Regions from separate parts of the Streptomyces africanus genome, predicted to be linked through region 2. Evidence: riboswitches for the same ligand, from Rfam matches in the RefSeq annotation. Region 2 holds a riboswitch; each other region holds the start of a gene.

Region 1 (9,316 bases), 640 kb from region 2:
CCGGCACCTCCTGGGGATCCAGCACCGTACGGGCGAGGGTGTCGACCCACACCAGGAACACCGCTCCGGCGAGGGCCGTGACCGGCAGCAGCCGGACGTGCCCGGGGCCGGCCAGGGCCCGCGCGGCGTGCGGCAGGACCAGCCCGACGAAGCCGATCGCCCCGGCCGAACTGACCAGCGCGGCCGTGAGCAGGGCCGTGACGCACAGCAGCACCAGGCGGGTGCGGGCCACGGACACCCCGAGCGCGGCCGCCGCGTCCTGCCCGAAGGCGAAGGCGTCGAGGGTACGGGCGTACCACAGGCACACCACCAGCGTCACGGCCAGGACGGCCAGGCACAGCCACACATCGGTCCAGCCCGCGCCGCCGAGCGAGCCGAGGAGCCAGAACAGCACGCCCCGGGTCGTCTCGGCGTCGGCGGCGGTCATCACGACGAAGGAGGTGAGCGCGGAGAAGAGCTGCATGGCGGCGACGCCCGCGAGGACGACCCGGTCGGTGGTGCCGCCGAGGGTGTGGCTGAGCAGCAGCACCAGCGCGAAGGACACCAGGGCGCCGAGGAACGCGCCCGCGGACACCGAGACGGCACCGCCGCCCACGCCCAGGACGACGACCACGACCGCGCCGGTGGAGGCGCCGGAGGACACCCCGAGCACGAACGGGTCGGCGAGCGGGTTGCGCAGCAGCGACTGCATCACCGCCCCGCAGACGGCCAGTCCGGCCCCGCACACGGCCGCGAGCAGGGTGCGCGGCAGCCGCAGCTGCCAGACGATCCCGTCGCGGATCGGCGTCAGGTCGGCACTGCCGAGACCGAGATGGGCCGCGACGACGGACCAGACGTCCGCGACCCGGATGTCGGCCGGGCCGACGGTGATCGCCAGGGCCAGGGAGACCACCAGCAGCAAGGCGCCCGCGACACCGAGCGCGGGCCCGCGGACGGTCACTTCACGAGCCCGAACTCGCGCAGTTGGGCGGCGACCTGTTCCACGCCCTCGACCGTGCGGATGGTCGGGTTCATGGCCTGCCCGCTGAGCAGCACGTACCGCTTGTGCCTCACCGCGTCCATGTTCCGGGTCACGGGGTTGGACTCCAGGAAGGCGATCTTCCGCGCGGCCGACTCGGCGGTCTGCGACGTGCGGGTCAGGTCGCCGATGACGAGGACATCGGGGTCACGTTCGGCGACCGTCTCCCAGTTGGTCTGCGGCCACTCCTCGTGCGTGTCGTCGAAGACGTTCTTCGCGCCGAGGGCCCGGGTGATGATGCCGGGCGCCCCGCAACAGCCCGCCATGTAGGGCGACTCGGAGTTGGCGAACCAGTACAGGAGGGTGACGTCCGAGGCGTGGATGCCCTGCGTGGCCTTCGCCATGCGCCGCTGGAGGGAGGCCACGAGCTTGTCGCCCCGCTCCTTCACCCCGAACACGGTGGCCAGGTCGTGTACTTCGCCGTAGACGGTGTCGATGCCCAGCGCCTTGGCGCGCGCGCCGTCGCCGTCGCCGTCGCCGGAGTTGTCCTTGCCGGCGCAGTCCGACGGGGAGACGTACGTGGGGAGGCCGAGCTTCTCGAACTGCTCGCGGGTGGCGACGCCGCCCTTGCCGAGGGTGGAGACGAAGGAGGCGGCGACGAAGTCGGGGTCGGCGTCCAGGACCCGTTCGAAGGACGGGTTGTTGTCGGCGATGCGCGGCACCTTCGCGTTGGCCTTCGCCAGCCCCTTCATCACGGGGTCGGTCCAGGTGGCGGTGCCCGCGAGGCGATCGGCGAGGCCGAGCGAGAGCAGGATCTCGGTGGTGCCCTGGTTGAGGGAGACGGCGTGCTGCGGCGGGGCCTCGACGCGCACCTCGTGGCCGCAGTTGCCGAGCGTGACGGCGGCTTTCGTCGTGGTGGCCTTCGAGTCGCCGCAGCCGGCCAGGAGCAGGGAGCCGACCGCGAGCAGGACGGCGGCACGGGCGGGTCGGGCGAGGGGCACGGAAACCAGTCCTCAGTCGTCGAGGGCTCGATCGCGGAGCCCGGTCGTACGGTGCTCCCCCGCCGCGAACGGCCGCGGGGGCCGCCAGCAGGTCTTCGGACTCGGGTTCGTCCGGTGCGGAGCGCCTTCCCGGACGTCACACGCGCCGTCCAGTGGCCGAGGCCCCGCCCGTCCCCCTCACCGCTGCGCGTCAGTTCCGGATTCGCACCGGATTCCCTGACCCACGTACATGGGTTCGACTGGCCTCGGCAAGCTATCACGGCGAGCTCGGGGGAATCACCGCCCGCCCTGCGCCGTTGCATCCAGGGGAGTCCCCAGCAGCACTTACGCGACGTACGAGGAGGCCGCCGGTGTACGGCGACGAGGCAACGGTCCGCAGGATCCTCACCGAGCTCGGCGACACCTGGGCCGTGGTGGGCCTGTCGTCGAACCGGCAGCGCGCGGCGTACGGCGTCGCCGCCGTGCTCCAGCGCTTCGGCAAGCGCGTCGTGCCCGTGCATCCCAAGGCGGAGACGGTGCACGGCGAGCAGGGGTACGCGAGCCTGGCGGACATCCCCTTCGACGTGGACGTCGTGGACGTGTTCGTGAACAGCGATCTCGCCGGAGCCGTCGCGGACGAGGCGGTCGCGAAGGGAGCGCAGGCCGTGTGGTTCCAGCTCGGCGTCATCGACGAGGCGGCGTACGACCGGACCCGCGCCGCGGGCCTGGAGATGGTGATGGACCGCTGCCCGGCGATCGAGATCCCACGACTTCCTCATCACGGCGTACAGAATTCCTGAAGCGCTTTCCAGGAAATGCCCGGGCCGGGTCAAGGCTGCACAACTCGCCTTCTGCCGCCGGATGACCGATTCCTAATCTGAGGCCTCTTGCTCGCAGAACTCACGAGTTCTTTTATGAGAGGCCCCTTCATTCATGGTGAGCGTCGACCAGGCAGCAGCGGGGGTAAAGGGGGGTCCGGGCGGACTGCGCCGGGACGTCGGACTGATCGGGCTCATGTGGGCGTCGGTCGGTTCCATCATCGGCTCCGGGTGGCTGTACGGCGCCGAGAAGGCGGTCGTGGCGGCCGGGCCCGCGGCGATTCTGTCGTGGCTGATCGGCGCGGTCGGGATCGTGCTGCTGGCCCTGGTGCACGCGGAACTCGGCGGCATGTTCCCGGTCGCGGGCGGCACGGCACGTTATCCGCACTACGCGTTCGGCGGACTGGCCGGCATGTCCTTCGGCTGGTTCTCCTGGCTCCAGGCGGCGACCGTGGCACCGATCGAGGTCGAGGCCATGATCGGCTACGCCGGGCACTGGCACTGGGCGCAGGGTTTCCAGCACGCCAAGGACGGGACGCTGACGACCAGCGGGTTCGTCGTCGCCGTCCTCCTCATGGCCGTGTTCGTCGTGGTCAACTTCCTCGGTGTGCGGCTCCTGGCGCACACCAACAGCGCCGCCACCTGGTGGAAGGTGGCCGTGCCGCTGGCCGCGATCTTCATCATCGCGGCCGGCAACTTCCACCCGGGCAACTTCACCGAGCACGGCTTCGCCCCGTTCGGCGCCCACGGCGTGCTGAGCGCCGTGAGTTCCAGCGGCATCATCTTCGCCCTGCTGGGCTTCGAGCAGGCGATCCAGCTGGCGGGTGAGAGCCGCGACCCGGCCCGTGACCTGCCCCGCGCGACGCTCGGCTCGGTCGCCATCGGGGCCGGGATCTACGTCCTGCTCCAGATCGTCTTCATCGCGGCCCTGCCGCTGGCCTCGTTCGCGCACGGCTGGGCCAAGCTCGACTACCCCGGTATCAGCGGCCCCTGGGCGGGGCTGGCCACCCTGCTGGGGCTCGGCTGGCTGAGCGTGGTCCTGTACCTGGACGCGGTCGTCTCCCCCGGCGGCACCGGCCTGATCTACACCACCGCCACCTCCCGCGTCTCCTACGGCCTGGCCCGCAACGGCTACGCGCCGAAGATCTTCACGCGCACCGACGCGCGCGGCGTGCCGTGGTTCGGCCTGATCGTCTCCTTCGTGACCGGCGTGGTCTGCTTCCTGCCGTTCCCGAGCTGGCAGCAGCTGGTCGGCTTCATCACCTCGGCGAGCGTGCTGATGTACGCGGGCGCCCCGCTGGCGTACGGCGTCTTCGCCGACCGGCTGCCGCACCGGGCACGGCCCTACCGGCTGCCCGGCGGGAACGTCGTCTCCCCGCTGTCGTTCGTCGTGGCCGACCTCATCATCTACTGGTCGACGTGGGACACCCTGTGGCGGCTCGGTGTGGCCATCGTCCTCGGCTACGTCCTGCTCGGCGGATACGCCTGGTACGCCACCCGCAAGCAACTGCCCGACGCACCCCGGCTCGACTGGAGGGCCGCCCAGTGGCTGCCCGTCTACCTGCTGGGCATGGGCGTCATCTCCTGGCAGGGCGGCTTCGGCGGCCAGGGGCACATCGGACTGTGGTGGGACATGGCGGTCATCACGGTGTTCTCCCTGGGGATCTACTACTGGGCCCGGGCCTCGGCGTCCCGGCCGGAGGAGATCGAGCGGAGCATCGGGGGGGTGGCCGTCACCGAGGCGACCGTCCACTGACACCGCCCCCCGCGCGGCCGGGGCCTCCATAATGAGCGCATGACCCAAGCCTCCCCGCCTCCCGACTCCGGCGCCCCGCAACGCTTCCCAGTCGTTGTCGTGGGCGCCGGTCCCGCCGGGCTGACCGTCGGCAACATCCTGCGGGCCGCGGCCGTGGACTGCCTGGTGCTGGAGACCGAGACGCGGGAGTTCATAGAACAGCGGCCCCGGGCCGGAGTCATCGAGGAGTGGGCCGTACGGGGCCTGGAGAAGCGTGGCCTCGCGCGGAATCTGCTGGACCGCGCGGAGCTGCACTCCGCGTGCGAGTTCCGCTTCGACGGCGAGCGGTACCGGTTCCCCTACGCGGAGCTGACCGGCAGTCACCACTTCGTCTACCCGCAGCCGTTGCTGGTGACGGACCTGGTGCGCGAGTACGCCGACGTGCGCGGCGGACAGATCCGCTTCGGGGTCCGGGACGTGCGGGTGCACGACATCGACTCCGACCGGCCCTCGGTGTCGTACACCTGCCCGGAGACGGGTGAACACCGCATCGTCCACTGCGACTTCGTGGCCGGCTGCGACGGGGCGCGCGGGGTGACACGGGCCGCCCTGCCGCCGGAACAGGTGCGCATCGCGCGGCACGACTACGGCATCGGCTGGCTGGCCCTGCTCGCCGAGGCGCCGCCGTCCGCCGACGGCGTGCTGTTCGGCTGCCACGCCAAGGGGTTCGCCGGGCAGATGCCCCGCAGCCCGGAGGTGACCCGCTACTACCTCCAGTGCCCGCCGGGCGACGACCCGGAGAACTGGCCGCACGAGCGCGTCTGGGCGGAACTCCGGGAGCGGCTCGGCGCGTCCGGTGTGCCGCCGCTGACCGAGGGGCGGCTGATCGAGAAGCGTGTGCTGGACATGCACGACTACGTGGTCGAGCCGATGGTCTCCGGCCGGCTCTTCCTCGCCGGTGACGCGGCCCACCTGGTCGCCCCCATCGCCGCCAAGGGCATGAACCTCGCCCTGCACGACGCCTTCCTGCTCGGCGACGCCCTGGTGGCCCAGCTGACCAGCGGGGACGACAGCGGCCTCGGCGGCTACGCGCAGGCGTGCCTGCGGCGGGTGTGGGACTACCAGGAGTTCTCGCAGTGGCTGTCCGAGGTGTACCACGGCGCGGCGGCGGGCGACCCGTTCCGCGCGGGCACGACACTGGCCCGCCTGCGTCGCCTGTTCACCTCGCCCGCGGCCGCCGCGGCCTTCGCCGAGCAGTACCTCGGGACGGCCGCGCGGTACTGATCCATGACGCGCACCAGCCGCTGACCCACCACGCGGCGGCACGGGACCTGCCCTCAGGCGACCCCGAGCCCCTCCAGCACCACCGCGCCCGGCAGTTCCGCGAAGGCCTTGCCCGGCACCAGCAGTTTGCCCCGCCGCCGGCCGCTGCCGACCAGCACGTACGGCAGATCGACGACGGCCGCGTCCACCAGCACGGGCCAGCCGCCCGGCAGTCCGAGCGGGGTGATGCCGCCGTACTCCATGCCGGTCTCCCCGGTCGCCGTGTCCATCGCGGCGAAGGAGGCCTTGCGGGCGCCGAGTTGGCGGCGTACGACGCCGTTGACGTCCACCCGGGTGGTGGACAGTACGACGCTCGCGGCGAGGGTGGTCTCGCCGCCGCGCTTGCCCGCGACCACCACGCAGTTCGCGGACCGCTCCAGCAGGTCACGGCCGTAGTGCTCCACGAAGGTGGCGGTGTCGGCCCACTGCGGGTCGGTGTCGACGTAGAGGATCTGGTCGGCCGGGACGCTGCCGCGCCACTGGCGTACGGCGTCGGCGACCGGGCCGGTGAGCTCGTCGAGGCAGACGGGGGCCGGACGGGCGTCGTCGAAGTGTCCGATGGGTGCGCGCATGGCCGCACGCTAGCAAGACCGGGCGCCCTCGGACCGGGCGTCTCAGGTCACCGGCGGAACCGAGACGGCCATCATCATCTCCATCGGCACCTCGCCGGTGTTGCCGTACGTGTGCGGGAGGTTGGCCTCGAAGGACACGCTCGCGCCCGCGGGGACGCGGTGCTCCACGCCGTCGACGGTGAGCGTCAGCTCCCCGGCCGTGACGTGGAGCAGCTCCATGGTGCCCGCGGGGTGCGGGTCGGACGCGCTGCTCTCGCCGGGCATGAGCCGCCAGTCCCACATCTCCAGCGGGCCGGGCGCCTCGGTGCCCGCGAGCAGCCGGTTGTAGCTGCCCGCCTCGGTGTGCCACAGCCGTACGGCCTGTGCGGCGGGGACGATGCGGACCTTGGGGCCCTGCTCATAGTCGAGGAGGGTGGTGATGCTGACGCCGAGCGCGTCACCGATCTTGACGACGGTGCCGAGACTGGGGTTGGTGCGGGCCTGCTCGATCTGGATGAGCATGCCGCGGCTGACGCCCGCCCGGGCGGCGAGCACGTCCAGCGTGAAGCCGCGCACCGCGCGCCAGTGCTTGACGCTGCGCGCCAGCGACTGGGTCAGCAGGTCGAGGTCCGACACATTCCGTCCAATATTCCGCATGAGGCAGTGCAGCCCGCTGCACTACGGTGTGGTTGACCTGATCGTTCACCGCACTGTACTGCGAGGCATCCGTCCCATGACAGCGCTCTCGGCCCTGGTCACCAGGGGGCCGGGGCGGTTCAGGATCCCGGCTCCAGCTCAGCGAGTCCGGCCGCCGTCTCCTCGTCCAGGCCCGACAGGGCGCGCAGCTGCTCGGGCGTGACACCCTCCGGTATCGGCACCGGCGGCGGCGTGCGCAGCGGCGGCTGCCAGCCGTCGGCCGGTGTCCAGCGTCGTACGACGCGGGCCGGCGCGCCCGCCACCACGGCGTGGTCGGGCACCGTGCCCCGGACCACCGCGCCCGCGGCCACGACCACGTTCCGCCCGATCCGGGCACCCGGCAGGATGACCGCGCCCGTGCCGATCCAGCAGCCGCGCCCGATCTCCACCGGCTCCATCCGCGGCCACTGCTTGCCGATCGGTTCGTGCGGATCGTCGTAGGAGTGGTTCGTGGACGTGACGTAGACGTACGGGCCGAAGTAGCAGTCGCTGCCGATGGTGACCGTCGTGTCCGCGATGACGTGGCTGCCGCGGCCGAGCACGACACCGTCGCCGATGCGCAGGATCGGGTCCGGACCGAGGTCGAGGTCGGGCATCAGACCCGCGGTGAGGGTGACCTGCTCGCCGATGATGCAGTGGGCGCCCATGTGGATCCAGGGTTCGCCGAAGACCGTGCCGAGCGGGAAAGCGAGTCTGGTACCTGTTCCCATCGCGCCGAACCGGTAGCGCCCGGGGTGTTCGGCGGTGACGGAGCCCGTGCGCTGCACCCAGGCCCAGCCCGCATGGACGGCACGCTGCGCGAGGCCGCGCCGCCAGGATGAGAACGTGTTCTTGCGCTTCGGCACGAGGTCACGGTACTCAGCGGTAGCTCACCCTGCGGCGTTGGAGGCCTGTGATCTTCGCCCCACCGAGTGTCGTACGGTTTGCGCGTTGTCTACGACGTTTCTGGAGGCGGGCATGGGACAGCGGGCGATGATCACGGGGATCGGGGGCCGGGAGCCGGAGATCGACGAGACGGCGTTCGTGGCGCCGACGGCGTCGGTGATCGGGAGCGTGACGCTGGGTGCGGGGGCGAGTGTCTGGTACGGGGCGGTGCTGCGGGGTGACGTCGAGCGCATCTCCGTCGGGGCGAGCAGCAACGTCCAGGACAACTGCACGCTCCATGCGGACCCGGGGTTTCCTGTGACGGTGGGTGAGCGGGTCAGCATCGGTCACAACGCGGTGGTGCACGGGGCGACCGTCGAGGACGACTGTCTGATCGGGATGGGGGCGACGGTGCTGAACGGGGCGGTGATCGGGGCCGGGTCGCTCATCGCCGCGCAGGCGCTGGTGCCGCAGGGCATGGTCGTGCCGCCCGGGTCGCTGGTCGCGGGTGTTCCCGCGAAGGTCCGGCGGGAGCTTTCGGAGGAGGAGCGGCAGGGGGTCACCCTCAACGGCACGATGTACTCCGAGTTGGCGAAGGCGCATCGTGAGGTGCATGCGTAGGTCGTTCGGCGGGTGCGGCCCGGTGGGGGCTGGTCGCGCAGTTCCCCGCGCCCCCAGGACTTCAGTCCGCGGCGACAGCAGGTGCTGTCTTTTTCGCCCTGCGCTTGAGGATCAGCATCGACGTGAGGCCGATGAGGACCGCCGCCACCAGGCCCAGCCAGGAGAAGCGCTTCAGCCAGGACTCGGCGACGATGCCGACGTAGTAGATGACCGCCGTCGTGCCGCCCGCCCAGACGATGCCGCCGAGGACGTTGGCGATGAGGAACTTCCAGTACGGCATGCGGAGCACACCGGCGAGGGGGCCCGCGAAGATGCGCAGGAGGGCGACGAAGCGGCCGAAGAAGACCGCCCACATGCCCCACTTCTCGAAGGACCGCTCGGCCGTGGCGATATGGCCCTCGCTGAAGTGCTTGGGGAACTTCTTGCCCAGCCAGGCCAGCAGGGGGCGGCCGCCCTTGCGGCCGATGGCGTAGCCGATCGAGTCGCCGATGATCGCGCCGGCCGTGGCGCTGGCGCCGAGGACGACGGGGTCGATGTGGCCCTGCTGGGAGGCCAGCAGCGCGGAGGAGACCAGGATGATCTCGCCCGGCAGCGGGATGCCCAGGCTCTCCAGGCCGATGACCAGTCCCACCAGTGCGTAGACGGCGACCGCGGGTACGGTTTCGAGCCATTCCTGGACGTGCAACCCCGGATCCTTTCCCTGAGCTTCCCTGCGTGCACGGGAAGCCTACCGGGTGACAAGACGTCCTTCGCGGCTCAGGCGTTCCAGT
Region 2 (9,316 bases):
ATCTCGCCGAGGAGGGCCGGATCGGCCTCTACATGGGTGCGCTGTCGTCCGTCTCTGGCCTGATCGTCCTCGCCGGCAGCGCGGCCACCGGCTCCCTGCTCGAAGCGGGCCTCCCGCCCGCCGTGCCCTGGCTCCTCCTCGCGGCCGTCCCCGCCCTGGCGGTGACACTGCTGCCGCGCCGGAAGGAGCGGGCGCAGGGGGCGGGCTTGGCGGCCTGACGACAGGCACAGGCACAGGCACAAGGGACGGGCGCGGGAGGCCTGACGGCAGGCGGAGATACAGGGCCGGGCGCGCAGAGGCCGACCGCAGACGCAGGCGAAGGCGCAGGCGGCGAACGCGCGGCAGCCGACCACAGGCAGCGAGAGGCGGGTGCCCGGCAGCCCGACCACACGCGCAGACGCAGGAGGTCGGCTCGCGGCGGCCCGACCGCGGCATACGGAGACGCACCGGCCCGGCGCGCGGCTGCCCGGCAGCCCGACCATACGCGCAGACGCAGGAGGCCGGCTCGCGGCAGCCCCGACCGCGGCATACGGAGACGCACGGGCCCGACGCGCGGCTGCCCGGCGAACAGGCCGAGACGTAGAGAAGGGAGAGAAGAGAGGGAAGGCACAGCGGCGGCCCGATCCGGCGGCCGGCGAGGCGCCGGGGACAGCCTGGGCAACCACGTGCGTCGCGCCATCACCCCGGCGGGGCACCGCTCCGCTCCCCGGTTTCCTGGACCGTACCGTCCACGGCACCGCACCGGGGAACGGTGGTCACGCAGCGCCAGTATCCTGGGTCGGCTGCGGCACCCCCCACCAATCCCCGCTCCGACGCGGGGAGTTACGGCCCGCGGCGAGGACCTTCCCACGAGCATAGGACGAGGACGAGTGCTGCTAGCGGGCCGCTACCGGCTGGACGTTGAGATCGGGCGCGGCGGAATGGGAGAGGTCTGGCGTGCGTACGACGAGACGCTCGCCAGAGCGGTGGCCGTCAAGCTGCTGCTGCCTCAGGACACCGACGCGACGGCGACCTCCCGGTTCCGCCTGGAGGCCCGGACGGCCGGGCGTCTCAACCACCCCAACGTGGTCGGGGTCCTGGACTTCGGCGAGTACGACAACCGCCTGTACCTGGTGATGGAGCTGGTCGAGGGCGACAGCCTCGCCCGGGTGCTGTCCGTCTCCGGCGCGCTCCCCGCCGAGCGGGTGGCCCGGCTCGCCGCGCAGGCCGCCGCCGGACTCGCCGCCGCGCACGAGCAGGGCATCGTGCACCGCGACGTCAAACCCGCCAACCTCCTGCTGGACGCGGGCGGCACGCTGAAGATCGGCGACTTCGGCATCGCGCGTTTCCTCGACGACCCGGGCGCCGCGCTCACCGCGACCGGCCAGATCGTCGGCACCGGCCTCTACCTCGCGCCCGAACGGGCCCTGGGCCGGCCCGCGGGTCCCGCCTCCGACACGTACTCCCTGGGGTGCGTGCTCTACCAGCTCCTCAGCGGCCGCCCGCCGTTCCAGGCCGACACCGCCGTCGCACTCCTGCACCAGCATCTCGACAACGCCCCCGTACCGCCCCGGGAACTCGGTGTCGCCGGTCTGCCGCCGGCCTTCGAGAGCTACCTCCTCGCCCTGCTCGCCAAGCAGCCCGAGGACCGGCCCACGGCGCAGCAGGCCGCCGAGTGGTTCGCCGGCGGCGCGTGGCGGGGGCTGCCCGAGCCGCTGCCGGAGGCGGCGTCGCCGGTGCCGCCCGCCGGGCCGGGGCCGTACACGGCAGCCGACACCGGCACCGGCACCGGCACTGGCAGCCCGGCCACGTACGCGCTGCCCACCGGGTCCCGCACCGCTTCGGGCGGGCGTTCCCGTCGCGCCGCGCCCCGTGGCGGTCTCGGCCACCACCGCAGGACGGCCGCGGCGGTGGCCGCGGCGGCCGTCTTCCTCGCCGCGATGCTCGCCGGCATGCAGTGGTTCTCGCCCGACGACACCGCGACGGAGGGCACGGAACCCGACGTGTCCCCGTCCGCGAGCAGCCCGGCAGCCCCCTCGCCCGGCGACTCGGCCGACTCCGCCGACCCCCTGGCCTCCGCCCCGGCGGCCGCCACGACGCCGACGGCCGGCACAGTGGCCGATGTCACTCCCTCCACCACGGCACCCGCTTCCCCGGCCCCCGCCGAAGCGACGACCGGCGCCACGAGCCCGGCGCAGGAGACGAGCAACAGCTCGCCGGAGAAGGCTGACAAGCCCCAGCAGGAACAGCCTCCACAGTCCGGGGACAGTGGGGAGGACGAGGGCGACGACGGGGACGACTGAGCCCTCCTGCGCCGGTGTGCGAGCGGTCGCCCCTTCACGCGCCCCCTCGCGCGCCCCCTCGGCTGGCTTGTCATGGCCCTTATCCCGGCATTACTGTCACCACGCCTTGGTGAACGGGAAATCCGGTGTGATGCCGGTGCGGCCCTCGCCACTGTGATCGGGAAGTCCGGCTCCGGCCCTCACGGGCGGCCACTGGGTCCTAGGGCCCTGGCGTCGCATTCCCGTCTGCCGCGCGACGTCTGGCACGCACGCTCGCCGCGTTGCCGAATCGCCCACGTGGCTCCGCCACGGGGGCGCTCCGGCGCCTTGCGATCGCATGCGCCAGACGCCGCGCGGCCCGCCCTTCGGGCGGACGACGGGAATGTGACGCCAGGGCCCACGGCCCCGGGAAGGCGGAGTACGGGCGGTGGGACCCGTGAGCCAGGAGACCGGCCAAGGCGCGTCAACCATCCACGAGGTGCTGGAGAGGGTCTGCTGAGCCATGCACATTGCCGAGGGTTTCCTGCCGCCGGCGCACGCGGCCGCCTGGGGCGTCGCGTCCGCGCCGTTCGTCCTCCACGGGGTCCGGTCGCTCACCCGTGAAGTGCGCGAGCACCCCGAGAGCACCCTGCTCCTCGGTGCCTCCGGTGCCTTCACGTTCGTCCTGTCCGCTCTGAAACTGCCGTCCGTCACCGGCAGTTGTTCCCACCCCACCGGCACGGGCCTGGGCGCCATCCTGTTCCGGCCGCCCGTCATGGCGGTGCTGGGCACCATCACCCTGCTCTTCCAGGCGCTGCTGCTCGCGCACGGCGGTCTGACCACGCTCGGCGCCAACGTCTTCTCCATGGCGATCGTCGGCCCCTGGGCGGGCTACGCGGTGTACCGCCTGCTGCGCCGCTACGACGTGCCGCTGATGGTCGCCGTGTTCTCCGCCGCGTTCGTCGCCGACCTGTCCACCTACTGCGTCACCAGCGTGCAGCTGGCGCTCGCGTTCCCCGACCCGGGCAGCGGGTTCCTGGGCGCGCTCGGCAAGTTCGGCTCCATCTTCGCCGTCACCCAGATCCCGCTCGCGGTGAGCGAGGGACTGCTGACGGTCCTCGTGATGCGGCTGCTGGTGCAGTCCAGCAAGGGCGAACTGACCCGGCTGGGTGTGCTCGTGGCCGGGAAGCAGTCCCGGAGCGAGACCGAGGAGGTGGCCCGATGAGCAGGAACACGAAGATCAACCTTCTGCTGCTGCTCGCCGTGGCCGCGCTCGCCGTGCTGCCGCTCGCGCTCGGCCTCGGCGACCACAAGAAGGAGCCGTTCACCGGCTCCGACGGCGAAGCGGAGACGGCGATCACCGAGATCGAGCCGGACTACAAGCCCTGGTTCTCCCCCCTGTACGAACCGCCGTCCGGTGAGATCGAGTCGGCGCTGTTCTCCCTCCAGGCGGCCCTGGGCTCCGGTGTCCTCGCCTACTACTTCGGCCTGCGCCGGGGCAGGCGGCAGGGTGAGCGGCGGGCGCGGGAGCGGGGGCCGGACTCCGGGAACGCGGCGGACGGTACCGCCGAGAAGTCCCCGGCCGAAGGGGCCTGAGCCGCGTGCTGCCGATCGACGCGGCGGCGCACAGCAGTCGCTGGCGCCGCCGCCATCCCGTGGACAAGGCCGTCCTCGGCCTGGGTCTGACCCTGCTGGCGATCTCGCTGCCGCCCTGGCCGGGCGCGGCTCTGGTGCTGCTGACCGCCCTGGTGGTGCTGCTGGGTCCGGCGGGCGTGCCCGGGCGCCGGCTGTGGCGGGCCTACCGGGTGCCGCTGGGTTTCTGCGTGACCGGCGCGCTGACGCTGCTCGTGCAGGTGGGCGGGCCGGGCGGCTTCGTCTCCCTCACCGGTGACGGGCCGGTCCGGGCCGGGGAGTTGCTGCTGCGCACCTCGGCGGCCTCCCTGGGTGTGCTGCTGTTCGCGTTCACCACGCCCATGTCCGACCTGCTGCCGCGGCTGGTCCGGGCCGGGGTGCCCGCGCCGGTCGTCGACGTGGCGCTCGTGACGTACCGGATGAGCTTCCTGCTGCTGGACTCCGTGCGCCGGGTCCGTGACGCCCAGGCCGCCCGGCTCGGGCACACCACGCGGGCCGCCGCCTGGCGGTCCCTGGGCGGACTCGGCGCCACCGCGTTCGTCCGGGCCTTCGACCGGGCGGTCCGCCTCCAGTCCGGACTCGCCGGGCGCGGCTACGACGGCACCCTGCGCGTCCTCGTGCCCGAGGCCCGTGTCTCCGTCCGCTTCACGACGGCCAGTTGCGTGCTCCTCGCGGCGCTGGCCGTCCTCACCTTCGTACTGGAAAGGCCGCTGACATGAGCGAGCCCGCCCTCGTCGCCCTGCGGGGCGCGTCCTTCGCCTACGAGGACGGCCCGGCCGTGCTCAGCGGCCTGGACTTCGAGATCCGCGAGGGGCGCGCGCTCGCGCTGCTCGGCCGCAACGGCAGCGGCAAGACCACGCTGATGCGGCTCCTCAGCGGCGGACTGCGGCCCCGCGAGGGCCGGTTGACGGTCGCGGGGCAGCCGGTGACGTACGACCGCAAGGGCCTGACCCGGCTGCGGACGACCGTCCAGCTGGTGGTGCAGGACCCGGACGACCAGCTCTTCGCGGCGTCCGTCGAGCAGGACGTGTCGTTCGGGCCGCTGAACCTCGGTCTGGACGACGCGCAGGTGCGGGCGCGGGTGGCGGAGGCACTCGTCGCCCTGGACATCACCGCCCTGGCCGACCGGCCCACCCATCTGCTCTCCTACGGGCAGCGCAAACGCACCGCCATCGCGGGCGCGGTCGCCATGCGGCCCCGTGTCCTCGTCCTCGACGAGCCGACGGCCGGACTCGACCCCGACGGCCAGGAACGGCTCCTCACCACGCTCGACGGACTCCGTGAGGCCGGCACCACGGTGGTGATGGCCACCCACGACGTCGACCTCGCGCTGCGCTGGGCCGACGACGCGGCGCTCCTCACCCCGTCCGGGGTCCGCACCGGGCCCGCCCCCGAGGCACTGGCCCGCACCGATCTGCTCCGGGAGGCGGGGCTGCGACTGCCGTGGGGAGCCGCCGCGGCGGAACTCCTGCGCGCGCAGGGGTGGTTGACCGGCGCGGAGCCGGGGCCGCGGACGCCCGCGGAACTCGCCGCCCTCGCGGCCGGACGGCTGGGCACGCCGGGAGGCTGAGGGGCGACCCGGAGACTGAGGGCCGCCCGAAGACTGAGGGGCGCCCGGAGACTGGGGGGCGCCCGGAGACTTGGGAGTCTTCGTCGCTGTCGTCAGCGCAGGACCGGCGGTGTCCAGTCGGCATGCCGCAGAATGGCGCGGACGGTCGCGCGGGAGGGGGCCAGACGGAGAGCGGTGTTCCGCGCGGCGACGGCCAGCGGGTGGGTCAGTTGCTGCCCCATCCGGCCGGCCTGGCGGGCGGCGCGTGCGACGGACTGGGTGCGCGGGCGGCGCTCGGCGTCGTAACGGGCCAGCGCCGATGTGACGGTGGGCTCGGTGGCGAGTGCGGCGGCCAGCACGGCCGCGTCCTCCAGCGCCTGGCAGGCGCCCTGGCCGAGGTTCGGGGTCATGGCGTGGGCGGCGTCGCCGAGCAGCGCGATCCGGCCCGCGGTGAACGCCGGCAAGGGCGTCACCAGTTCGTGGATGTCGTGGTGCAGGACGGCGTCGGGGCGGGTCGCGTCCAGCAGCGCAGGGATCGGATCGTGCCAGGTGCCGAACCGTCGGCGCATCGCGTCGAGGGCGTCCGTGTGCCGCACCCCGGGCGGCGAGTTGAGCACTGCGTGCCACTCGGCCCGGCCGTCGGCGAACGCGATGTGCCCGAACTCGGCTCCCCTCCCCCAGGTCAGCTCGAAGTCGGTGGCCAACTCCACCGGGCGCTCGGTGACGGCGCGCAGCACGGTCGAGCCGCTGTAGGCCGGGCCGGGGTGCTGGGGGAACAGCTGGGCGCGCAGCCTGCTGCCCACACCGTCGGCGGCCACGAGCAGATCCGCCTCCAGAGCGGTGTCCCCGAGCGGTATCCGCACCCGGCTGGGGTCGGAGCGGTCGACGGACGTCGCCTCGGCCCCGGTCAGCAGGCACCCGGACGGCAACGCCGCACGCAGCAGGCCGTGCAGCGTGGCCCGCGGGATACCTGCGATCGGTGTGCCCAGTTCGCGTTCGAGAGCGGTCCCGTCCATCCGGGCCAGCCAGCCGCCACCGGGGGCCCGGGTGCCCCCGGTGTACTGGGGCCGCGCAGCCGCGCGCACCGCCTCGCCGACACCGAGGACGTCCAGGGCGCGGATCCCGTTGGCGTGCAGGGAGATACCGGCGCCCGCGTCGTCCAGGACGGGGGCGCGTTCGACCACCGTCACCTCCCAGCCGATCCGGCGCAGACCGAGCGCGGCGGCCAGCCCGCCGATGCCTCCGCCCACCACGACCGCGCTGCCACCCATACCGGCCCTCCCTCGTCCGCCCCGCCACGATCTTTCTACAGATGTAGAAGGATCGTACCCCCGCTCCTCTACAGGTGTAGAAAGGGGGGATGCCCACAGACCGACGTACCGTCCTCGCCGATGCGGCCATCGGTGTGCTCGCCGACGCCGGAATCCGAGGATTGACCCATCGCGCGGTGGACCGGGCGGCTGACCTGCCGCCCGGCACCACGTCCGCCTACTACCGCACCCGCCAGGCACTGCTCACCGCCCTGGTCCGGCGCCTGGTCGCCCTCGACCAGGCGGAACTCCAGGCGATCGGGGACCGGGCTCCGGTGCCGCGGAATGCCGGGGAACTGGTGGCCGGGATCGCCGCGTTCGTCGAGCAACGGCTCACAGGGGAAGGACGACGGCGCTCTCTCGCGCGCTACGCGTGCGCCATCGAGAGCGTGCACCACCCCGAGCTGCGGGAGATTCTCGTGCCGCGCCGGAACGCGGGGCGGCAAGCCGTACGCGACTTCCTGGCCACGCAGGGTGTCGCGGACGCCGAGGACCGCACGGTCACGCTGCTGACCTGTGTGGACGGACTGGTCTTCGACCGGCTGGTGGGGGGCGGATCGGTGTCGGAGCAGGAGATCCGCGGACTCGTGGCGGCGGCGCTCCGACAGCCCGCGCCCACCGGCACCGCCCGCGGCGGGCCCGGTCGGCCGTAAAGCGCTTGTCGGCCCTCGCGGCGCCGCACTAGGTTGCCGAGGTGGATCTGTTCTCACGTTCTTGGACGGCGTTGCGCGCGGCGGTCGCCGACTTGGCCGACGAGGACTTCGCCCGGCCGTCCGGCTGTACCGGCTGGCTGGTGCGGGACCTGGTGTGCCATCTGGTCATCGACGCGCAGGACGTCCTGATCACCCTCGCCACGCCCGCCGACGGGGAACCGACCCGTGACGCGCTGACCTACTGGGAGATCTCCGACACGCCGCCGACCGGAGACGACCCGCTCGACGCGCTGACCGTCCGGCTGGCCGCCGCGTACGGGGAACCGCATCTGCTCAAGTTCCACCTGGACGACGTCGGCTCCGCCGCGGGCCGCGCGGCGGAGCTCGCCGACCCCGGTCTCAGGGTCGGCACCCGCGGCGAGGTTCTCACCGTGGGCGACTACCTCTCCACGTACGTCATGGAGTGGACGCTGCACCATCTCGACCTGATCGCCCACCTCCCGGACGCCGCGCCGCCGCCCGCGGAGGGGCTCGCCCGGTCCCGCGAGATGCTGGAGCAGATCACCGGGAGCGCCTTCCCGCCGTCGTTCTCCGACGCGGACGCACTGCTGGTGGGTACGGGGCGGCGGGCGCCGACCGCGGCCGAAGAGGCCGAACTGGGCGATCTGGCCTCGAAGTTGCCGATCTACCTGGGCTGAGCGGGCAGGGCAACCCTCACGGTGGCGCTGCGGTACGTCGTGATGCCGAGCGCGAGCAGCCAGTAGCTGAGGATCGCGCCCAGCGACGCGGTGGTGCCCCAGCCGTTCGCCGCGTAGAAGTCCGCCGGGTCGTTGCCGAAGAACAGGGACGGCACGAAGGCCAGATTGACCCCGGCCAGGACGTAGGCGGAGCGGCCGGTCCAGCGCGGCAGCAGGTTCGTACGGGAGATGCCGAAGCCCACCGCGGTGAGGAACAGCGCCATCAGCACCTTGCCGATCGACCCGTAGAGGATGTAGGTGCCGCTGACCGTGATGGTCGGATCGATGGAACGGTCGGCGGCGATGACCGCGCCGGCCTCCAGCCCGCTGGAGACCAGGGTGACCGCCACGTAGACCAGTCCGGTGGCGAAGGCGAGCGAACCCACCCACTCATAGGCCGGGTTCACCCGCTTGACCAGCTCGCGGAACGCCGTCACGAACACGATCAGGAACGCCAGCGCGAAGATACCGAGCAGCAGCCTGGTGAGGACGTTCGCGTCCGGCGGCGGACCGGAGTAGACGAAGTACAGCGGCACTTCGATGATGAGGGCGGCCGCGGCGGCGATGCCGGTGAGGCCCGTCAGGCGCCTGGCGAAGGTCTCGTTCATGGGGGTCCCCCGATGTCCGGTGGCGGATCGCTCGTCGGCCGGTTGCCGACGACACTCATGCTGCCGCCCCCGGGACGGCCCGTCCCTGGGCCTGGACACCCGATGCTGGGGTGGCCCTACCGACACCCCCGCGCACACACGTCCTGAACCGCCCGGCCGGCCCTGCAGCACGGCCCCGACCGCCCCGAGTCCGCCGACCGTGCCTCTTGGCGCTCCCTGCGCACCACCGCCGGGCCGGAAAACACTTGGACGCCGCGGTCGCCGTCGCGGGAGACTGCCGGACTCGACCCGAATCTCCACACATCCGTTGCGGTGATGGCCCCTGCCCGCACATGCGCGCGTGGCGGGCGGCCACAGAACGACACAGGGGTGGGATGGATACGCCTGGATCGCGCAGGGTTCAGCCGGGCAAACGCTCGGTACTTCTCGCACTTCGTTACTACGGACGGGAGTTGTCCCGGCTCCGCCGGCTGACGGCACCCGCGATGCTGTTCATGGCGCTGGGCAACATCGGAATCAACTACGTCGCGCCGCTGATCGTCGCCAAGCTCGTCGGCGGCATCGCCGACGACAGGAACGTCACGGTC
Region 3 (9,316 bases), 5.3 Mb from region 2:
CCGCCATGTCGATCAGGCCGCGCTGCGGGATCTCCCACGCCGTGCGGTAGAGGGCGCGTACGTCCTCGGGGATCCAGGCGAAGTCCTGCACCGAGCCGTTCGCCTCGCGCAGGGCCTCCCGGCTACGGGCGTCCCACACGCCGAGCCGCTTCAGCTCCTGAACCAGGTAGGAGTTGACCTGGAGGAACTCACCGGACAGCGTCTCGCGCTTGAACAGGTTGGACACCTGCGGCTCGACGCACTCGTACACGCCCGCGATGGAGGCGATCGTGGCCGTCGGCGCGATGGCCAGGAGCAGCGAGTTGCGCATGCCGGTCGCGGCGACGCGCTCGCGCAGGGCCGCCCAGCGCTCCGGCCAGGTCAGCTCCACGTCGTAGTGGTCGGGGTGGAGCACGCCCTTCGCCGTGCGGGTCTTCTCCCAGGCCGGCAACGGGCCGTTGCGCTCGGCGAGACCGGCCGAGGCCTCGTAGGCGGCGAGCATGATCCGCTCGGCGATGCGGGTGGAGAGCCGCTTGGCCTCCGGCGAGTCGAAGGGCAGGCGCAGCTTGAAGAAGACGTCCTGCAGGCCCATGACCCCGAGGCCGACCGGACGCCACCTGGCGTTGGAACGGCCCGCCTGCTCGGTCGGGTAGAAGTTGATGTCCACGACCCGGTCGAGGAACGTGACGGCCGTACGGACGGTCTCGTCCAGCCGCCCCCAGTCGATGTCCCCGCTGGTCTGGTCGACGAGGGCGCCGAGGTTGACCGACCCCAGGTTGCAGACCGCCGTCTCGCCGTCGCTGGTGACCTCCAGGATCTCCGTGCAGAGGTTGGAGGAGTGGACGACGTGGCCCGGCTCGGCCGTCTGGTTGGCGGTGCGGTTGGCGGCGTCCTTGAAGGTCATCCAGCCGTTGCCGGTCTGCGCGAGGGTGCGCATCATGCGGCCGTACAGCTCGCGGGCGGGCAGAGTCTTCTTCGCCAGGCCCTTCGCCTCGGCCGCCCGGTACGCGGCGTCGAACTCCTCGCCCCACAGGTCGACCAGCTCGGGCACGTCCGACGGGGAGAACAGCGACCACGGCGCGTCGGCGTTCACGCGCCGCATGAACTCGTCGGGCACCCAGTGCGCGAGGTTCAGGTTGTGCGTACGGCGGGCGTCCTCGCCGGTGTTGTCGCGCAGCTCCAGGAACTCCTCGATGTCGGAGTGCCAGGTCTCCAGGTAGACCGCGGCGGCGCCCTTGCGGCGGCCGCCCTGGTTCACGGCGGCGACCGAGGCGTCGAGGGTCTTCAGGAACGGGACGATGCCGTTGGAGTGGCCGTTGGTGCCGCGGATCAGCGAACCGCGCGCACGGATGCGGGAGTACGCGATGCCGATGCCGCCGGCGTGCTTCGACAGCCGCGCCACCTGGTGGTAGCGGTCGTAGATGGAGTCCAGCTCGTCCTTGGGGGAGTCGAGGAGGTAGCAGGACGACATCTGGGGGTGGCGCGTGCCGGAGTTGAACAGGGTGGGGGAGGAGGGGAGGTAGTCGAGACGGCTCATCAGCCCGTAGAGCGCGGCGACTTCGTCGACGGAGCGGCGGGTGTCGTCCTCGGCGAGACCGGCGGCGACGCGCAGCATGAAGTGCTGGGGCGTCTCGATCACCTTGCGGGTGATCGGGTGCCGGAGCAGGTAGCGGCTGTGCAGCGTGCGCAGGCCGAAGTAGCCGAAGCGGTCGTCGGCGGCCGTGTCGATCAGGGCGTCGAGACGGGCGGCGTGGAGGCGTACGAACTCGGCGGTCCGGTCGGCGATGAGGCCCTCCCGGTGCCCGACCGCCACGGACTCGGTGAAGCAGGTGACGCCCTGCGAGGCGGCCTCGGCGCGGATCCCGATCGTCAGCAGGCGCGCGGCCAGCCGGGAGTAGGCGGGATCCTCGGAGATGAGGCCGGCGGCCGCCTCCGTCGCCAGCTCGCGCAACTCCGACTCGTCGGCCCGCGCGGACCGGCCGCGCAGCGCGGCGGCGGCGACCCGGCCGGGGTCGGCGTCGGGCAGGTCGGCGGTCAGCTCGGTCAGGGTCCGCAGCAGCGCGGCACCGGGACCGTCGTGCTCTTTTTCGGCGGCTGAGACCGGATCGGCTGGCGCGATGGTCACGTGGGGCTCTCCCTCGCTCGGCACGGGGGCCTCACACAGGGCAGGGGGCAGCACGCGAGCGCACGCGGCGTCGCGTCCACCGGCCCACTCCGCGAGGCCCGGACGTCAGGGCGCACCGGCCGGGCGGCCGGGCGCGCTGTCGGCAGGTCCTCGGACTGAATCCTGTGCGCGAACACGCACAAGTACACCGTTGCGGGACAGTTCCGGATTCGCACCGGATTCCCCTGCGGCGACAGCGAGCATGAGCATACATCTTGTGCCGGGCGGCGAAAGCACCCCTAGATGTAGTGTCGCGACGGTTTCACAGCGTCAACTCGTAGGTGAGGAGAGTGATGTCGGGAAGCTCCGGAATCGGGTTCCAGTCGCGCTCCGGGACACGGACGAAGCCGAGACGTTCGTAGATGCGGTGGGCGGAGTGCATGGTGCGCTGCGTCGACAGGACGACGCGGACACAGCCGTCCGTCGCACGGGCGCGGTCGACGCAGGCGCGGACCAGGGCCTCCCCGGCGCCGCGGCCGCGGGCCTCGTGGGCGACGGCGAGCATCCGTATCTCGGCCTCCCCAGGGCGGGCGATGTCGGCCATGGGGCCGCCGGAGGGCACCAAGGTGACACCACCGAGGAGGTGTTCGCCTTGGGTGGCCACCAGGACGTCCGCGGCGGCGGCCCGCCTGGCCACGTCCCTGAGTTCGCCGAGGTACCAGTCGCTCTCCCCGAAGTCGAGGAGGCCGTCCGTCAGGTAGGCCTGGGCGGTGATCTCGCCGAGGGCGTCGTATTCGGCGGGCTTCAACCGCCGGATGAGGATGTCCATGGTCCGAGTGTGCGGGACGGGTATGACAACGGGCCGCCGGTTTCTCACCGACGGCCCGTTGTCACCTGCGACTCAGTGCGAGGTGCCCGCCGTCGCCGGCGGAAGCTCCACCTGGACGCCGGGGTCGCCCGCGTCCGCCGTGTAGTCCTCCGGCTTGGTCTCGTCGATGCCGTCGGGGGCCTTCAGGGCCTTCAGGACGAAGGTCAGGACGACGGTGACGACGACGTTCAGGACGAACGCCGTGAGGCCGATGTAGCCGATCTCGCCGATGCCCGGGATCTCCTTGGAGGAGCCGCCGAAGTGCTTCTGGGTCGGCGAGGCGACGCCGTACGCGGCGACCGTGCCGTAGACCATGCCGACCGCCCAGCCCGCGAGCAGCGCCCAGCGGTGGAACCAGCGGGTGAACAGGCCGCCGACCAGGGCCGGGAAGGTCTGGAGGATCCAGATGCCGCCCAGGAGCTGGAAGTTGATGGCGACCGTCTTGTCCATGGTGAGGACGAAGGCCAGCGCGCCCACCTTCACCAGCAGCGAGACCAGCTTGGAGACCTTGGTCTCCTGCGCGGGCGTCGCGTCGGGCTTGATGAAGTCCTTGTAGATGTTGCGGGTGAAGAGGTTCGCGGCCGCGATGGACATGATGGCCGCCGGGACCAGGGCGCCGATGCCGATCGCCGCGAAGGCCACGCCCGCGAACCAGTCCGGGAACATGGTCTCGAACAGCTGCGGGATCGCCAGCTGCCCGTTCTGCACCTTGATCCCGGCCGCGATCGCCATGAAACCGAGCAGCGCGAGCAGGCCCAGCATCAGCGAGTACAGCGGCAGGATCGTGGTGTTGCGGCGGATCACGTCACGGCTCTTCGAGGACAGCGTCGCCGTGATCGAGTGCGGGTACATGAAGAGTGCCAGCGCGGAGCCCAGCGCCAGCGTGGCGTACGTCCACTGCCCCGCCTCCGGCGGCGCGAGCGCACCGCGCGGCGCGCCCGTCGCCGGGTTGGTCTGGCTGAACGCGTCGCCCGCCTTGGCGAAGATGTCGTCGAAGCCGCCCAGCTTGATCGGGATGTAGATGATCGCCACCGCGATGACGATGTAGATCAGGGTGTCCTTCACGAAGGCGATCAGCGCGGGCGCCCGCAGACCCGACGAGTACGTGTACGCCGCCAGCACGCCGAAGGCGATCAGCAGGGGCAGGTCCTTGATGAACCAGTTGGTGTTCTCGCCGCCGCCGATGCCCATGACGTCCAGCACGGCCTGGATGCCGACCAGTTGGAGCGCGATGTACGGCATCGTGGCCAGGATGCCGGTCACGGCCACCGCCAGCGACAGGCCCTTGGAGCCGAACCGGCCGCGCACGAAGTCGGACGTCGTCACGTACCCGTGCTTGTGCGAGACCGACCACAGGCGGGGGAGGAACGTGAAGATGAGCGGGTAGACGAGGATCGTGTAGGGCACCGCGAAGAAGCCGGCCGCGCCCGCCGCGTAGATCGCCGCCGGCACGGCGACGAAGGTGTACGCCGTGTACAGGTCGCCGCCGAGCAGGAACCAGGTGATCCAGGTGCCGAACGAGCGGCCGCCCAGGCCCCATTCGTCCAGGCTGTGCTCGTTCTCGGCCTTGCGCCAGCGCGCGGCCAGGAAGCCCATGACCGTGACGGCCAGGAAGAAGAAGATGAAGACGGCGAGTGCGACGCCGTTCACGCCGTCGTTCACTCCGACGCACCGCCCTTCGCGGCAGAGCGGGCGCGCTGGTCACGCTGCCACAGCTTGTAGGCGATCATCGTCAGCGCGGTGGAGATCAGTACCCACGCCATCTGGTACCAGTAGAAGAACGGGATGCCGATGAAGGCCGGGTCGGTCTTGGCGTACGAGCCGACCCACAGCATGGCCACGAAGGGCGCTATGAGGCAGAGGCCGATGACGACGCGCATCGGCGTCACCATCGCCCCTCTGCCGGCTTCCGGTGCTTGCGACATCAGGCGGCTCCGTCCCCTCAGTGATCACCTGTGTAATGCGCAGGCAATCTAGGTCAGGGTGCGGCGGGAACGGAACCCCTCGTCCGCAATGCGGTACCCAAAAGAAACCGAGCTCAGCAGCCGTCGCACCGTCCCGCGCGGGAACTACTCCTGGGGCCGCTTCAGACGCGCCACGAACTTGTACCGGTCCCCCCGGTACACCGACCGCACCCACTCCACCGGCTGTCCGTCGCGGTCCAGCGAGTGACGGGAGAGCATCAGCATCGGCAGGCCGACGTCCGTGCCGAGCAGGCCGGCCTCGCGCGGGGTGGCCAGTGAGGTCTCGATGGTCTCCTCGGCCTCGGCGAGATGGACGTCGTAGACCTCGGCGAGCGCGGTGTAGAGCGAGGTGTACTTCACCAGGGACCGGCGCAGGGCCGGGAAGCGCTTCGCGCTCAGGTGGGTCGTCTCGATGGCCATGGGCTCGCCGTTGGCCATGCGCAGCCGCTCGATGCGCAGCACCCGTCCGCCGGTCGTGATGTCGAGCAGCCCGGCGAGGCGGTCGTCGGCGGTGATGTAGCCGATGTCCAGGAGCTGCGAGGTGGGTTCGAGGCCCTGGGCGCGCATGTCCTCGGTGTACGAGGTCAGTTGCAGCGCCTGCGAGACCTTCGGCTTGGCGACGAACGTGCCCTTGCCCTGGATGCGCTCCAGCCGGCCCTCGACGACCAGCTCCTGGAGCGCCTGGCGCACGGTCGTGCGCGAGGTGTCGAACTCGGCCGCCAGGGTGCGTTCGGGCGGGACCGGCGTGCCGGGCGCCTGGGTCTCGGTCATGTCGAGCAGGTGCTTCTTCAGGCGGTAGTACTTGGGCACGCGTGCGGTGCGGACGGGCGCCCCGCTGTCGTTCTCCGCACTGCTGATGTCGGTGCTCATGCTCCGCCTTCCCGGCTCCTGGGCCGACACGATCTCACTTGTATACCGTCGGCGCCGCTTTTGGTCTAGTCCACGACTCCAAGTGGTCTACCTGGAGTATGCCGCGCCTGGCCGGTGTTTTCGCCGGGTTCTTACTTAAAGGTTCCTGCATATGTAGGTCGCATAACGGCTGGTCAGAGCTTATTCCGGACCCTTGACAGGCCTCCTGGTCTGGTCCAAGCTCCCCGTACTGGTCTACACCATTGGTCCAGGGTCCTGGCCCCACGAACGCGGGGAGCAGGGGGGTCGGTGGCATCCCTGAGGAGGGTGGCGTGAAGCGCAAGCTGATATCCGCGATCGGTATCGCGGGCATGGTGGTCTCCATCGCGGCGTGCGGGGGCGAGGGCGGCAGCGGGGGCTCGGACAAGGGCGCGGACGCCAAGGAGCTGACCGTCTGGCTCACCGTCGACGCGCAGAACAACTGGCCGCAGCTGGTGAAGGCCGCCGACGCCGCGGTACAGAAGAAGCACCCCGGCCTGAAGATCAACCACGAGTACTACGGCTGGCCCGACAAGAACGCCAAGCTCGACGCCGTCCTCGCCACCGACAAGGCCCCCGACGTGGTCGAGATGGGCAACACCGAGATGCTCGGCTACATGGTCAAGGGCGCCTTCGCTCCCCTCGACGCGGGCGAGTTCGACAGCTCGGACGCCTGGCTGGACGGCCTGAAGGCCTCGGTGACCTACGAGGGCAAGACCTACGGCGTGCCGTACTACGCCGGCGGCCGCGTCGCCAACTGGCGTAAGGACGTGGCGGCCTCGGTCGGCGTGAAGACGCCCCCGAAGACGTACAAGGAGTTGACCGCCGCCCTGGACAAGATCCAGAAGAAGCAGGGTGGCAAGTTCAGCGCCTGGTACCAGCCGACCCGCGACTGGTACGCGGCCATGTCCTTCGTCTACGACGCCGGCGGCGCCATCGCCACCGAGTCCGGCGGCCAGTGGCGGGCCTCCCTCTCCTCGCCCGAGTCCCTCAAGGGCCTCAAGGAGTTCAAGAACGTCGTCGACTCCTACATGCACGGCGACAAGACCAAGGACGAGTCGGACCGCTACATCGTCTACGGCCAGGGCAAGTCCGCCATGATCTTCGCCGCCGCCTGGGAGGGCGCGACCGCCGAGGATCCGAAGAACGACAAGACCGGCAAGCTCAAGGGCAACCTCGAGAACTTCGTGATGCCCGGCCCGTCCGGCAAGAACATGCCCGTCTTCCTGGGCGGCTCCGACCTCGCCGTGCCGGTGAAGTCCGACGCGCAGGCCCTGGCCGCCGAGTGGATCAACGCGTTCACCGGTTCCTCCGGCCAGAAGGGCCTGATGGCCAAGGGCAATCTGCCCAACAACAAGACCGACCTCGCGACGCTGAAGAACGACCCGAAGACGGCGGTCCCGGCGACCGCGGCCGAGTCCAACTGGTTCGTCCCGATGGCCCCCGGCTGGGGCCAGGTCGAGAAGGCGCAGATCCTCCAGACCATGCTCCAGAGCATCGGCACCGGCAAGAAGTCGGTCGAGGCCGCCGCCAAGGATGCGGACGCCGCGATCGACAAGGTCATCAACACGAAGTGACCTACGGGCGGGGCTCCTGGTCGGGGAGCCCCGCCGTCGTCAAGACCTGAGGGACCGCCGAGGAGCGCGCGATGAGTGCCGCAGACACCACCACCCCTGCCAAGGTGCCGCCACCGCGGCAGGCACCGCCACCTCCCGCCGCTGAGCGGCCACGGGCGAACCGGCCGTCGGGCGGGACCGCGGTCCCCTGGCTGCTGCTCGCGCCCTGCCTGCTGATCCTCGCCCTGGTCATGGGCTATCCGCTGGCCCGCCTGGTCACCCTGTCCTTCCAGAAGTTCGGGCAGTCCCAGCTGTGGGGCTTCCAGCCGGCCGAGTCGGTCGGGTTCGACAACTTCGCCAAGGTGCTGGGCGACGGCGAGTTCTGGACCGTCGTGGTCCGCACGATCGTCTTCGCCGCCGGGGCCGTCGTCTTCACGATGGTCATCGGCATGGCGATCGCCCTGCTGCTCCAGCGGGTCTCCGGCTGGCTGAAGGTGCTCATCAACATCGTGCTGGTGGCCAGCTGGGGCATGCCCGTGATCGTGGCGACGACGGTCTTCAAGTGGCTCTTCGACTCCGACTACGGCGTGTTCAACGCGCTGCTGAGCAAGCTGCCCGGCGTCGAGATGATCGGCCACAACTGGTTCGCGAGCGGTCCCGAGGGCCTGGCCGTGATCATGCTGCTGGTGGTGTGGGGAGCCGTGCCGTTCGTCGTCATCACGCTCAGCGCGGGTCTCACCCAGGTCCCGAAGGAACTGGAGGAGGCGGCCCGCCTGGACGGCGCCGGCGCCTGGGGCGTCTTCCGCTATGTCACCCTGCCCGTCCTCAAGCCGATCATCGTGATGCTCACGACCCTGTCGGTCATCTGGGACATGGGCGTCTTCCCCCAGGTGTTCGTCATGCGGGGCGGCCACCCCGAGCCGGAGTTCCAGGTGCTCAACACCTACTCCTACGACCGGGCCTTCGTGGTCAACGACTATGCCCAGGGCTCGGCCATCGCGCTGGTCACCGTCCTGCTGCTGCTCGGCGTGGTCGCCGTCTACATGCGGCAGATGCTGAAGATCGGAGAGGTCGAATGAGCAGCACGCTGACCGGCCGCCGGGCGCCGAGGCTCTGGTGGAACGTCCTCGGCCTCCTGGTCTTCGTCACCGCGGGCTTCCCGCTCTACTGGATGCTCAACACGGCGTTCAAGCCCGCCAAGGACGCCATCGACCCGGACCCCAGCCTGCTGCCGACCGGCATCACCTTCGCCAACTTCGGCCGGGCGCTGGACATCGCCGACTTCTGGGGCCCGGTGGGCCGCAGCATGGTGGTGTCGCTGGCGGTGGTCGTCATCGGCATGGTCGTGGGGCTGCTGGCCGCGCTCGCCATCTCGCGCTTCGCCTTCCGGGGCCGCAAGATCGTGATCGTGGGCATCCTCGCCGTCCAGATGGTCCCGCTGGTCGCCATGATCATCCCGGTCTTCCTGCTGCTCAACGACCTGGGCCAGTACGACCGGCTGACCGGCCTCATCATCACCTACCTGACCTTCATCCTCCCGTTCACGGTGTGGACGCTGCGGGGCTTCATCGTCAACATCCCGAAGGAACTGGAGGAGGCGGCCATGGTCGACGGCTGCTCCCGCACGGGCGCCTTCCTCCGGGTCGTCTTCCCGCTGCTGGCCCCCGGCATGGTCGCCACCTCGGTCTACGGCTTCATCCAGGCCTGGAACGAGTACCTGTACGCCCTGATGCTGCTCAGCCAGAAGAACCAGACGGCGACCGTCTGGCTCGGCAACTTCACCACCAAACACGGCACCGAATACGCCCCGATGATGGCCGGCGCCACGATGATGGCCGTGCCCATCGTCGCCCTCTTCCTCCTCGTCCAGCGCAAGATGGCCGCGGGCCTGACCGCGGGCGCCGTGAAGGGATGACCCCACCCGATGACGACACTCGCCGGCGGTACCGACACGCTC

Evidence for each region. A riboswitch is a leader RNA that binds a small molecule or an ion and turns the genes downstream of it on or off. The one in region 2 is predicted to bind cobalamin.
Region 1: linked by a shared signal. The riboswitch ahead of QF034_RS05835 (ABC transporter substrate-binding protein) and the one ahead of QF034_RS03025 (energy-coupling factor ABC transporter permease) in region 2 are both predicted to bind cobalamin.
Region 3: linked by a shared signal. The riboswitch ahead of QF034_RS27330 (ribonucleoside-diphosphate reductase subunit alpha) and the one ahead of QF034_RS03025 (energy-coupling factor ABC transporter permease) in region 2 are both predicted to bind cobalamin.

Annotation. Positions count from the first base shown of each region.
Region 1 covers NZ_JAUSYP010000001.1:1,233,311-1,242,626, forward strand. The annotation lists gene QF034_RS05830 (FecCD family ABC transporter permease) at 1-940, opposite strand, end outside; gene QF034_RS05835 (ABC transporter substrate-binding protein) at 937-1,959, opposite strand; cobalamin riboswitch at 2,029-2,218, opposite strand; gene QF034_RS05840 (CoA-binding protein) at 2,310-2,738, shown strand; gene QF034_RS05845 (APC family permease) at 2,872-4,512, shown strand; gene QF034_RS05850 (4-hydroxybenzoate 3-monooxygenase) at 4,552-5,775, shown strand; gene QF034_RS05855 (YbaK/EbsC family protein) at 5,829-6,386, opposite strand; gene QF034_RS05860 (XRE family transcriptional regulator) at 6,429-7,001, opposite strand; gene QF034_RS05865 (acyltransferase) at 7,142-7,906, opposite strand; gene QF034_RS05870 (gamma carbonic anhydrase family protein) at 8,019-8,546, shown strand; gene QF034_RS05875 (DedA family protein) at 8,608-9,231, opposite strand; gene QF034_RS05880 (phosphoketolase family protein) at 9,303-9,316, opposite strand, start outside.
Region 2 covers NZ_JAUSYP010000001.1:589,012-598,327, forward strand. The annotation lists gene QF034_RS03015 (MDR family MFS transporter) at 1-218, shown strand, start outside; gene QF034_RS03020 (serine/threonine-protein kinase) at 870-2,282, shown strand; cobalamin riboswitch at 2,373-2,733, shown strand; gene QF034_RS03025 (energy-coupling factor ABC transporter permease) at 2,764-3,465, shown strand; gene QF034_RS03030 (energy-coupling factor ABC transporter substrate-binding protein) at 3,462-3,836, shown strand; gene cbiQ (cobalt ECF transporter T component CbiQ) at 3,842-4,591, shown strand; gene QF034_RS03040 (energy-coupling factor ABC transporter ATP-binding protein) at 4,588-5,442, shown strand; gene QF034_RS03045 (FAD-dependent monooxygenase) at 5,535-6,692, opposite strand; gene QF034_RS03050 (TetR/AcrR family transcriptional regulator) at 6,782-7,384, shown strand; gene QF034_RS03055 (maleylpyruvate isomerase N-terminal domain-containing protein) at 7,426-8,082, shown strand; gene QF034_RS03060 (hypothetical protein) at 8,070-8,729, opposite strand; gene QF034_RS03065 (ABC transporter ATP-binding protein) at 9,104-9,316, shown strand, end outside.
Region 3 covers NZ_JAUSYP010000001.1:5,861,824-5,871,139, forward strand. The annotation lists gene QF034_RS27330 (ribonucleoside-diphosphate reductase subunit alpha) at 1-2,104, opposite strand, end outside; cobalamin riboswitch at 2,229-2,353, opposite strand; gene QF034_RS27335 (GNAT family N-acetyltransferase) at 2,406-2,912, opposite strand; gene mctP (monocarboxylate uptake permease MctP) at 2,985-4,613, opposite strand; gene QF034_RS27345 (DUF3311 domain-containing protein) at 4,610-4,876, opposite strand; gene QF034_RS27350 (GntR family transcriptional regulator) at 5,021-5,785, opposite strand; gene QF034_RS27355 (extracellular solute-binding protein) at 6,097-7,380, shown strand; gene QF034_RS27360 (carbohydrate ABC transporter permease) at 7,452-8,438, shown strand; gene QF034_RS27365 (carbohydrate ABC transporter permease) at 8,435-9,274, shown strand; gene QF034_RS27370 (glycoside hydrolase family 3 protein) at 9,284-9,316, shown strand, end outside.